DNA from 2 places in the Qipengyuania sp. NPDC077410 genome. Region 1 is predicted to be linked to the other one. Evidence: predicted binding sites of a transcription regulator. Region 1 holds the regulator's gene; the other holds the start of a gene.
What was found. Region 1 encodes LexA, which represses DNA repair genes until DNA is damaged. Its sites were predicted from a motif close to GTTCCNCNCTTGTTCT; they were not measured.

Region 2: ACIGGE_RS02465 (ribonucleoside-diphosphate reductase subunit alpha) is a predicted target of LexA. The motif match lies at 1,867-1,882, and genes of this name have one in related genera.

The regions. Positions count from the first base shown of each region.
Region 1 is NZ_JBITWB010000003.1:327,459-332,393, reverse strand. Features, by position in the region: gene trpD (anthranilate phosphoribosyltransferase) at 1-328, shown strand, start outside; gene trpC (indole-3-glycerol phosphate synthase TrpC) at 330-1,115, shown strand; gene lexA (transcriptional repressor LexA) at 1,424-2,113, shown strand; gene ACIGGE_RS15180 (ComEC/Rec2 family competence protein) at 2,129-4,219, opposite strand; gene gltX (glutamate--tRNA ligase) at 4,341-4,935, shown strand, end outside.
Region 2 is NZ_JBITWB010000001.1:494,477-499,411, reverse strand. Features, by position in the region: gene ACIGGE_RS02480 (PilZ domain-containing protein) at 1-290, opposite strand, end outside; gene ACIGGE_RS02475 (alpha/beta fold hydrolase) at 519-1,409, shown strand; gene ACIGGE_RS02470 (hypothetical protein) at 1,479-1,694, shown strand; gene ACIGGE_RS02465 (ribonucleoside-diphosphate reductase subunit alpha) at 1,964-3,955, shown strand; gene ACIGGE_RS02460 (Ku protein) at 4,073-4,903, shown strand; gene ligD (DNA ligase D) at 4,907-4,935, shown strand, end outside.

The DNA.
Region 1 (4,935 bases):
GAGCCTTGCCGGCGGCAACGAACTGGCAGACGTTCAGGGCAACGATTTCGAGATGCGCCGGGTGCTGGCGGTACATGCCAATCTGCCCCACGCCCCGGTCGAGGCTATTCGCGGTGGCGATCCCCGTCACAATGCCCGCGCGCTGGAAGCCCTGCTTGCGGGCACACCCGGACCTTATCGCGACGCGGTACTTTTCAACGCCGCGGCCACTCTGATCGTAGCCGACCGTACGGACGACTGGACGGAAGGCGCCGAAGTCGCCGCCGAAGCACTGGATTCCGGCAAAGCCAGGACCTTGCTCGAAAGCTGGATCGCAATGGCCGCCTGATATGAACAAGCTAGAACAAATCTGCGCCACCAAAAGAGAAGAAGTGGCCGCACGCAAGCGCATGCGGTCGCTGGCCGATCTCGACGCTTCCGCTCGCGAACAGACCGCCCCGCGTGGTTTCCGCTCTGCGCTCGAACGTGCGGAACGGTCCGGCTTCGGCCTCATCGCCGAAATCAAGAAGGCTTCACCCTCGAAGGGCTTGATCCGGGAAGATTTCCATCCCGCTGCCCATGCCCGCGCCTATGCTGCAGGGGGCGCTGCGTGCCTTTCGGTTCTCACCGACGCCCCGTATTTTCAGGGTCACGAAGATTATCTGGTCGAAGCGCGATCGGCCTGCGAATTGCCCGTCCTGCGCAAGGATTTCATGGTCGATACCTGGCAGGTGGCCGAAGCGCGCGCACTCGGCGCTGATGCGATCCTGATCATAGTCGCCGCACTCGATGATGGTGCGATGGTGGAGATCGAACGGGCCGCGGTGGAATATGGCATGGACGTATTGGTAGAAGTCCATGATCACGCAGAGATGGAACGTGCAGCATTGCTACAGTCGCGCCTCATTGGCGTGAACAACCGGGACCTGCGGACCTTCTCGACCGATCTCGCCACGACCGAAGCCTTGGCGCCTCTGGCACCGGAGGGTTCGCTTCTGGTCGGCGAAAGCGGCATTTCTCTATTCGAAGACTGCCAGCGCTTGTCACACGCCGGGGTGAACAGCTTCCTAGTCGGCGAAAGCCTGATGCGCCAACGCGATGTCGAAGCGGCAACTCGCATGCTGCTCGGGAACTGATCTGTCCTACACGCTGCTGACCGGTTAAAGGTATCAGCTCCAGACCAAACCCGCTGCGTTCTGGCGCGATTTCGGCCTCGGTGCGGGGTGACTTTTTATCCCCTTGTACAGTGGTCCATGTGGTCCATGTCTCCCCTGCGCGACCGAAAAGCTTAACGACAGCGGTTTCTCAGCGCCCTGATCCGGATCGAACCATGAACGGTTGTTCCGCAAGGAACGGCTGAATTGCTTGACTTTGTTATTTTGGTTGCTTAATTGTTCCGCATTCGTTCACGCCTTTTGTGAACACGCGATACGGAGTTCGCACAATGCTGACCGCCAAGCAGCACGAATTGATCCGGTTCATCCAGCAGCGTCTGGAAGACACCGGCATTTCCCCCAGCTTCGAAGAAATGAAGGAAGCGCTCGATCTGAAGAGCAAGTCGGGCGTACACCGCCTGATCTCGGCACTCGAAGAACGCGGCTTCATCCGGCGCCTTCCCAATCGGGCGCGTGCGCTGGAGGTGGTCAAGCTTCCTGAAAATGCCGTGATGGGGTCGCCCGCTCCGGTGGCGGCTAACGACGCCGTATCGGCTGCGATCCCGGCAAAGGCGGTGGCGCCCGAACCGGCAAACGACATCATCAATGTTCCGCTTCATGGGCGGATTGCCGCCGGCGCCCCGATCGAAGCGATCGAAGGTCAGTCCAGCATGCCCGTGCCGGCCGCGCTGCTCGGTCCGGGCGAACATTATGCTTTGGAGGTTTCCGGAGATTCCATGATCGAAGCCGGGATCTTCGATGGCGACTTCGCTCTGGTAAAACGCACGGACACGGCCCGCGATGGCGAGATCGTCGTGGCACTTGTCGACAACGAAGAAGCGACTCTGAAATATCTTCGCAAGGATGCAGGCCGCGTCGTGCTCGATCCGGCCAATGGTGCATACGAAGCGCAAGTTTATGAACCCCACCGGGTTCAGGTTCAGGGAAAACTGGCGGGCCTGCTCCGCCGCTACCACTGATTTGCTGGCGCGCGCCTACTCACGCGGCGCGCGCCACCATCCATGCTCGCCCTGATCCTGGGCGACCGTATCGATCTTTTGGTCTGCCAGATAGATCGAAGCGCCCCCTTCCCGGTCGAGAAACCTTCTGTCCGCTTTGAGCCAGCGCGGCTGACAACTGTACGGTAGATAACGGTCGGCAATGACGATGTCGGCCCGCATGCAAGCCGCGGCCAGCGCCCGCTCTTCCACGAGATCTCTATTGCGCGCGACGAGGACGGACCAGGGTCGCCCACCCCGCTCTAAAGCGAAGACGCAAAACTGGTCGCTGCACCGGCTGCGCAGCCAGTCGGCAATCTCGATAGGGCTCTGATCCGTACCGGCCAGTTCGAGCAGATTGTCCTGAGCATATCCGCTCTCACGATCGTGCAGAACCAGCAACCGCTCGGCCTCGTTGGCAACGCCTATGTCGCGTCCGTCACGCGTAATGAGGATATCGGGTATCGGGGCGGTGATCATCAGCACGGCAGAGGCGATAATTGGCCCAAAACCCAGCAGGCGCGCCCTGCCGTGCCATAACGCCAGCCAGAGCGCCCCGCCCACGTATAACCCTATCGCTCCCATGCCGATACGCGGCGCAAGTTTGACCGACCCCGGCTGCTCGGCGAAGAAATGGGCAATGGCCAGCAGCAGGTCGAGCGACTTGCCCACCAGCCACCACGCCGGCGCGCCCGCTCCGATCAGATCGAGCGCCAAAGCAAGCGCCACCAGCGGCATCGATATGAATGTGACCAGCGGAATGGCGATCAGATTGGCCGCCGCTCCATAAACACCGGCGCGATGGAAATGGAATAAGACGATTGGCATCAAGGCCAGCTCAATGACCAGTCCGGTCAGGAACAGCATTGCCGCCCGTCTCGACATGCGACGCAGCCAGCTCTCCTGTCGCGGTGCGAGAAAGTCCCGTACCGCACGCACATTGTGGAGCGATACGATGGCGATGACTGCCGCAAAACTCATCTGGAAACTCGGCCCGACGAGCGATTCCGGCCACAACGCGAGCACGACTCCCGCCGCGATGGCGATCATCCGCATGGACAGTGGTTCTCGTCCTACAGCCAAAGCGACGAGTACGAGCAGAGCTCCGATACAGCTACGCACGGTCGGCACTTCGGCGCCGGTAAGCAGTGTATAGCCAATACCAGCGATAGCCGATGCCCCGGCGGCCACCAGCGGCAGCCGGATGCGCAGCGTCAGCCAAGGCCAGAACGCGAGCAGCTTCAGAACCAGGAAATAGGTCGCAGCTATGATCGCGCTCACGTGAAGGCCGCTGATAGACAGCAAATGGGTCAGCCCGGAATCTCGCATCGCCTCCTCGTCTGCTTCGGGAATCGCTCCGCGGTCCCCGCTCGCCAGGGTGGCTGCGATGGCACCGGACGTTCCTTCGAGATTGGCGCGAACGTGTCGCGAGAGCTGTCGTTGAGCGGATGCTATGGACAGTCGGGGAGCGCCAGGCGGCTCGACGATCTCTACATCGCCGACAGCCGATCCAGTTGCGGCTAGCCCATCGAACCAGGCTCGTCTGGCGAAGTTGTACGCACCGGGAACGATCGGCGGCGACGGAGGCATGAGACGTGCCGACAGCCTGACCCTGGCACCTTCTCGCAATTCCGGGTTGTCCGCAGACAGCGGCACATTGACCCGATATGCGTGCGCTTTTCCCGTCTCGCCGTCGCGCGCGGCCAGGACCAACCTAACCCTGTCTTCTGCGGGCTGCTCTTCCCGGCTCAGGACCCGCCCATCGATCCGCTCGAAACGTGGATAGGCAATTGGTTCTGCGCCCACCATCGCCGATCGGGCCCACACGACCGACACGCCTGCAGAAATCGCCAGAGCCAATGAAATAACTGCGGCAAGAGTGAATGCGCGACCGGGATGATGGCGCCAACCCGCCCACGAGAGAACAGCCATTCCCAAGAATGCTGAAATCATCGCAACCCACTGCCACGGAGCGGCAAGATAGAACCACAGTCCGATTCCGCACCCGAACGCAACGGTAAGCCAGGGCCCGCGGTCGAACTCGGCGGCCTCCAGAAACGCTTCAAACTTGCGCGCGGAACTGGACAAGACACCGTGCGTACGCCAAGTGCGCGGCACTGTCTCGCGGGCCGTATCGCCCGCATCCCCCATAGGTATTGAAGGCGTCCCCTGCCTCGCCATGCAAGTGTTTGAAAGGAAATGAGAGAAAATGGCAAGCGATAGTGACCGCAAGGTTTCTCCGGTCGTCACCCGCTTCGCTCCCTCTCCTACCGGTTATTTGCATATCGGAGGTGCGCGGACGGCACTGTTCAACTGGCTCTATGCGCGCCATCACGGCGGCCGCACGCTTCTGCGGATCGAGGATACCGACCAGAAACGCAGCACCCAAGACGCTATCGACAAGATTATCGAAGGCCTGGACTGGCTTGGTCTCAACTTCGACGATGCCCCCGTATTCCAGTCCGATCGGGCCGAACGCCATGCCGAAGTTGCCCACAAACTGCTGGAAGCCGGCCACGCCTATAAGTGCTTCGCCACTCCCGAAGAGCTGGAGCAAATGCGAGCCGAGCAGCGGGCAAACAAGCAGCCCATGCGGTATGATCGCCGCTGGCGTGACCGCAGCGAAAGCGAGGCGCCGGACGGCGCGCCGTTCGTCATCCGCCTGAAGGTTCCGACCGACGGGGAAACCACGATCCACGACGCGGTTCAGGGCGAGGTTACGGTCAAGAATGCCGAGATCGACGACTATGTCCTGCTGCGTGCCGACGGGACCCCGACCTATATGCTCGCCGTTGTGGTGGACG
Region 2 (4,935 bases), on a different contig from region 1:
GCATGCTGCAACGTGCCGAGCATGAAATATTTCACCGTGGCCTCGCCGATCGGGCGGGCAAACCCGATCCCGATTTCTTCGCCTTCCGCCCACATGACTTCGCCTTCAACCGCCACGCCTTCGAGCAGGGTAACCGTCACGGCTTCGCCCACCTCCGCATTGATGCGGGTGCCGGTGATCTTGCAGCCTTCGCGTGAGAGGTTGAGCATTCTGCCGCGCGCAGCAACGCCGTTGATGGAAACCATCACGTCGTCGTCGGTCTTGGAGCGATTGCCCCTACGCTTTTCCATCCCGGTGCCCCCGCGGATTGAGATCCCGCAATAGCAGAGCCAGACAGTTCGCGCGTTGTATTGTAGGAAGGCGACATAAGCGAAATAAAGGTGTCATTCTACCGTGACCCAAGCGCCGTATCATGCGGCTTATGGCATGCGCTCATTATTCTTATGTCGCACACTTCCCATGGACAACGCGTTGCTTTTCGGTTGAACCTGCGATTCTGTGAACCACGGGAGAGGCATGTGCCGAAGGCGACAGCGAACGGGATCGAAATCCACTACGAGGAAACCGGCAATCCCGCCGATCCAGCGATGCTGCTGATCATGGGGTTCGGCGCGCAGCTTACCCTGTGGCCCGACGAACTGGTCGAAAGACTCGCCAGTCACGGCTTCCGGGTAATCCGATATGACAATCGCGACATCGGCCTCAGTCAGAAATTCGATGGGGTAAAGGCACCCGGCCTGATCAAGCTGACCTTGATGTCCAAGATCGGCCTCACGCCCAAGGTTCCCTATACTTTGGCCGACATGGCTGACGATGGCGCCGGTCTGCTGGACGCGCTCGGAATCGACAAGGCGCATATCGTCGGCGCGAGCATGGGTGGAATGATCGCGCAGCATCTTGTGCATCGCCATGCGGACAGGTGTCTTTCGCTGACATCCGTATTTTCGACCAGCGGCAATCCCAAACTGCCGCCCGCCAGGCCGGAGGCGATGAAGGCGCTGGTGACCCGTCCCGACAGTACGGACGAAGACGTGCTCGTCGATCACGGGGTGATGCTGGCGCGAACCATCGGATCGCCCGGCTACCCGACGGCGGAAGACCGCCTGCGCGATCGCACGCGCGCCAGCATTCGCCGCAGCTTCTACCCTGAAGGGCCCACGCGCCATCTCTCGGCCATCGTGGCGGATGGGGACCGGCGGCCTATGCTGAGGGATATTGCCGTGCCCACCCTCGTGCTGCATGGCGAAGACGATCCGCTTGTGTCGTGCGAAGGCGGCAGGGACACCGCCGCATGCATTCCAGGCGCGACGCTGAAGACCATTCGCGGATGGGGCCATGACCTGCCTCTGGAACTGGTCGATGAGGTGGCCGATGCCATCGCCGGCCACGCCAAATCTGCGACAGGCTGACCCACTTCCTCACAAGCTGGCGCAGGTAATGGTCCTAAGGAACCTCGCAGCGAGCGGGACAGCGTTGGGTTGAAAATTGCGCGCCGGGATTCGAATGATTCTCAACCCGGCACGATGATTTTTGCCCGCAAAATTTTTTTCCCGGATTCATTTTCGGGCTTGCGTGTTCGGCAAGTCCAGCTTGATCCACGCGTCGCGGCGTTGCACCTGGATAAAGCACTTCGCCAACAGGCTGCCGACCTTCTTAAAAGTTCATTTACGGTCTTGCACACGAGTCCCGTCTGATTCAGTATCTAGTAGTCGGGATACCGGGGGTACCCACAAGACCTAGCTATCGGCGGTTTGCTCCCCATATAGGGAGAAGCCGCTTTCACGCCGGGGCTGTGGGGAAAAGCGGGATAAGTTTTTACCCTCGAACCGCACAAAATTGCTAGGTGGGAAGACAGTCCCGCCGACTCGAACACAAGCGGAACATGCGCAGCCCGGTCATGGGCGGGCGGTACACTCAAACGGCGGGGCAGACGATGGATTTCAAGAGCGGGAACGACACGGCGATGGCACTGGATCTGGATACGCACGACACTGTCGACGAGCCCACCACCAAGAAGAAGGCGGTCGCCATGGACAAGTCCGACAACGGTAGCGAACAGCTGGTTCAGGAAGCCGCGGGCGAAGCTCTTGCCGGCGCGGTTGCGGCCGTTGCTGCGCAGGCGACCAAGGAAGACAGCAAGAAGGTTCTCGATCGCCGTTTCGACGTGCAGATCGACGAAAGCCGCGATGCGCTGCTGACCGAATTCGGCAAGGAAACCCTGACCGACCGCTATCTGCTTCCGGGTGAGAAATATCAGGATCTGTTCGCCCGCGTCGCGGACTATTTCACCGACGATGGCGATCATGCGCAGCGGCTCTACAATTACATTTCGAACCTGTGGTTCATGCCCGCAACGCCCGTGCTGTCGAACGGCGGCACCACGCGCGGCCTGCCGATCAGCTGCTATCTCAATTCGGTGTCAGACAGCCTCGACGGTATCGTCAACACATGGAACGAAAACGTCTGGCTCGCCTCGAAAGGCGGCGGCATCGGCACGTACTGGGGGAATGTTCGCGGTATCGGCGAACCTGTCGGCCTCAACGGCAAGACCAGCGGCATCATTCCCTTCGTGCGTGTAATGGATTCGCTGACTCTCGCGATCAGCCAGGGTAGCCTGCGCCGCGGTTCGGCCGCTTGCTATATCGATGTCACTCACCCCGAGATCGAGGAATTCCTCGAAATCCGCAAACCCAGCGGGGACTTCAACCGCAAGGCGCTGAACCTGCATCACGGTGTGCTCGTAACCGATGCCTTTATGGAAGCGGTGCGCAATGGCGAGGAATTCGACCTCGTATCTCCGCGCGACGGATCGGTCCGCAAGACCGTGGATGCCCGCAGCCTGTTCCAGAAGCTGGTCGAAACCCGTCTCGCCACGGGCGAACCCTATATCGTCTTCTCCGACACGGTGAACCGGATGATGCCCAAGCATCACCGCGAACTGGGCCTCAAGGTTTCGACGTCGAACCTGTGCGCCGAAATCACCCTGCCGACCGGCATCGACCATCTCGGCAACGATCGTACTGCGGTGTGCTGCCTGTCCTCGCTCAACCTCGAAAAGTGGGACGAGTGGAACGGTGACAAGCAGTTCATCGAAGACGTCATGCGCTTCCTCGACAACGTCCTGCAGGACTATATTGATCGCGCGCCGGACGAGATGGCGCGCGCCAAATATTCCGCCATGCGCGAACGCAGCGTCGGCATGGGCGTGATGGGCTTCCACTCTTTCCTGCAGAGCAAGGGCATCGGTTTCGAAAGCCCGATGGCGAAGGTCTGGAACCTCAAGATGTTCAAACACATCAGCGCCAAGGCGGAAGAAGCCTCGCTGGTGCTCGCCCAAGAACGCGGACCGTGTCCGGACGCGGCCGAAACCGGCGCGATGGAACGCTTCAGCTGCAAGATGGCGATTGCGCCGACCGCGTCGATTTCCATCATTTGCGGCGGCACCAGCGCCTGCATCGAACCGATCCCGGCCAACATCTATACGCACAAGACGTTGTCCGGCTCTTTCATCGTCAAGAATCCCTATCTGGAAAAGATTCTCGACAAGAAGAGCAAGAACTCGACCAATATCTGGAACTCGATCCTGGAACGTGGCGGCAGCGTCCAGCACCTCGATTTCCTGACTGCGGAGGAAAAGGCCGCGTTCAAGACCAGCTTTGAAATCGATCAGCGCTGGCTGCTCGAATTCGCGGCCGATCGCGCACCCTATATTGATCAGGCGCAATCGCTGAACCTGTTCATCCCCGCCGATGTCGACAAATGGGACCTGATGATGCTGCACTTCCAGGCATGGGAAAAGGGCATCAAATCGCTCTATTACCTGCGGTCGAAGAGCGTGCAGCGCGCCGGCTTTGCTGGCGGCGTGGAAGCCGACAACACGGCCGATGCCGCCAAGTACGAACTGGCTGCCGGCGGCGAACAGACCGATTACGAGGAATGCCTCGCCTGTCAGTAAGGTGATGGACTGACCAAATCTGCGGCCCCGCGAGTGTTCGGCACTTGCGGGGCCGTCTGCTTCTTCGGAACCTATTCGCGCGCTCAAGCGCTCCTTTCAGGGTTCGAGGAGATTTCGATGGCAGCGCGCGCATATTGGCAGGGACAGATCAGGCTGGCGCTGGTTTCGATACCGGTCGAAATCTATTCCGCCACCAAATCGGGTGCGCGCATCAGCTTCAATCAGATCCACGAGCCCAGCGGCAAACGTATTTCCTATGAAAAGGTCGTCCCTGGCATCGGCCCGGTCGATCGCGATGAAATCATCAAGGGCTATGAAGTTTCCAAGGGTAATTACGTCCTCTTGGACGATGAAGAGATCGAAGCGGTCAAGATAGAAAGCAAGCGCACGCTGGAACTCGTCCAGTTCGTCGACGCGTGCGAGATCGACCCGCTCTATTTCGAGAAACCATATTATGTCGTCCCGAATGATGAGCTCGCCGAAGAAGCGTTCATCGTCCTGCGTGAAGCCTTGCGAAAATCGAAGAAGGTGGCGCTGGGTCAGCTATCCGTGCGCGGCAGCGAAAAACTGGTCGCCATCAAGCCATGCGGCAAGGGTCTGCTTCTCGAAACGCTCCGCTATGCCAACGAAGTCCGGCAGGGACAGTCCTTCTTCGATGACATCGGCGATGCGAAGCCGAAGAAGGAACTGCTCGACCTCGCCAATACGCTGATCGAACAGAAAAGCGCGCCTTTCGATGCAGGCGAATTCGAAGATCACTACGTGGAGGCGCTCCGCAAGCTGATCGACAAGAAGGCGAAGTCGAAAAGCAAAAAGGCCATCATCGAAGATGTCGACGAGCCCGAAGCCGCCGATGGCTCCAATGTGATCGATCTGATGGCGGCCCTCAAGAAGTCTGTCGGGAAGGAACAGCCCAAGAAGACGACGCGCCGCAAGAAGTCGGCCTGATCGATGGCCGCGCGCACGGATCCGCTGGCGGA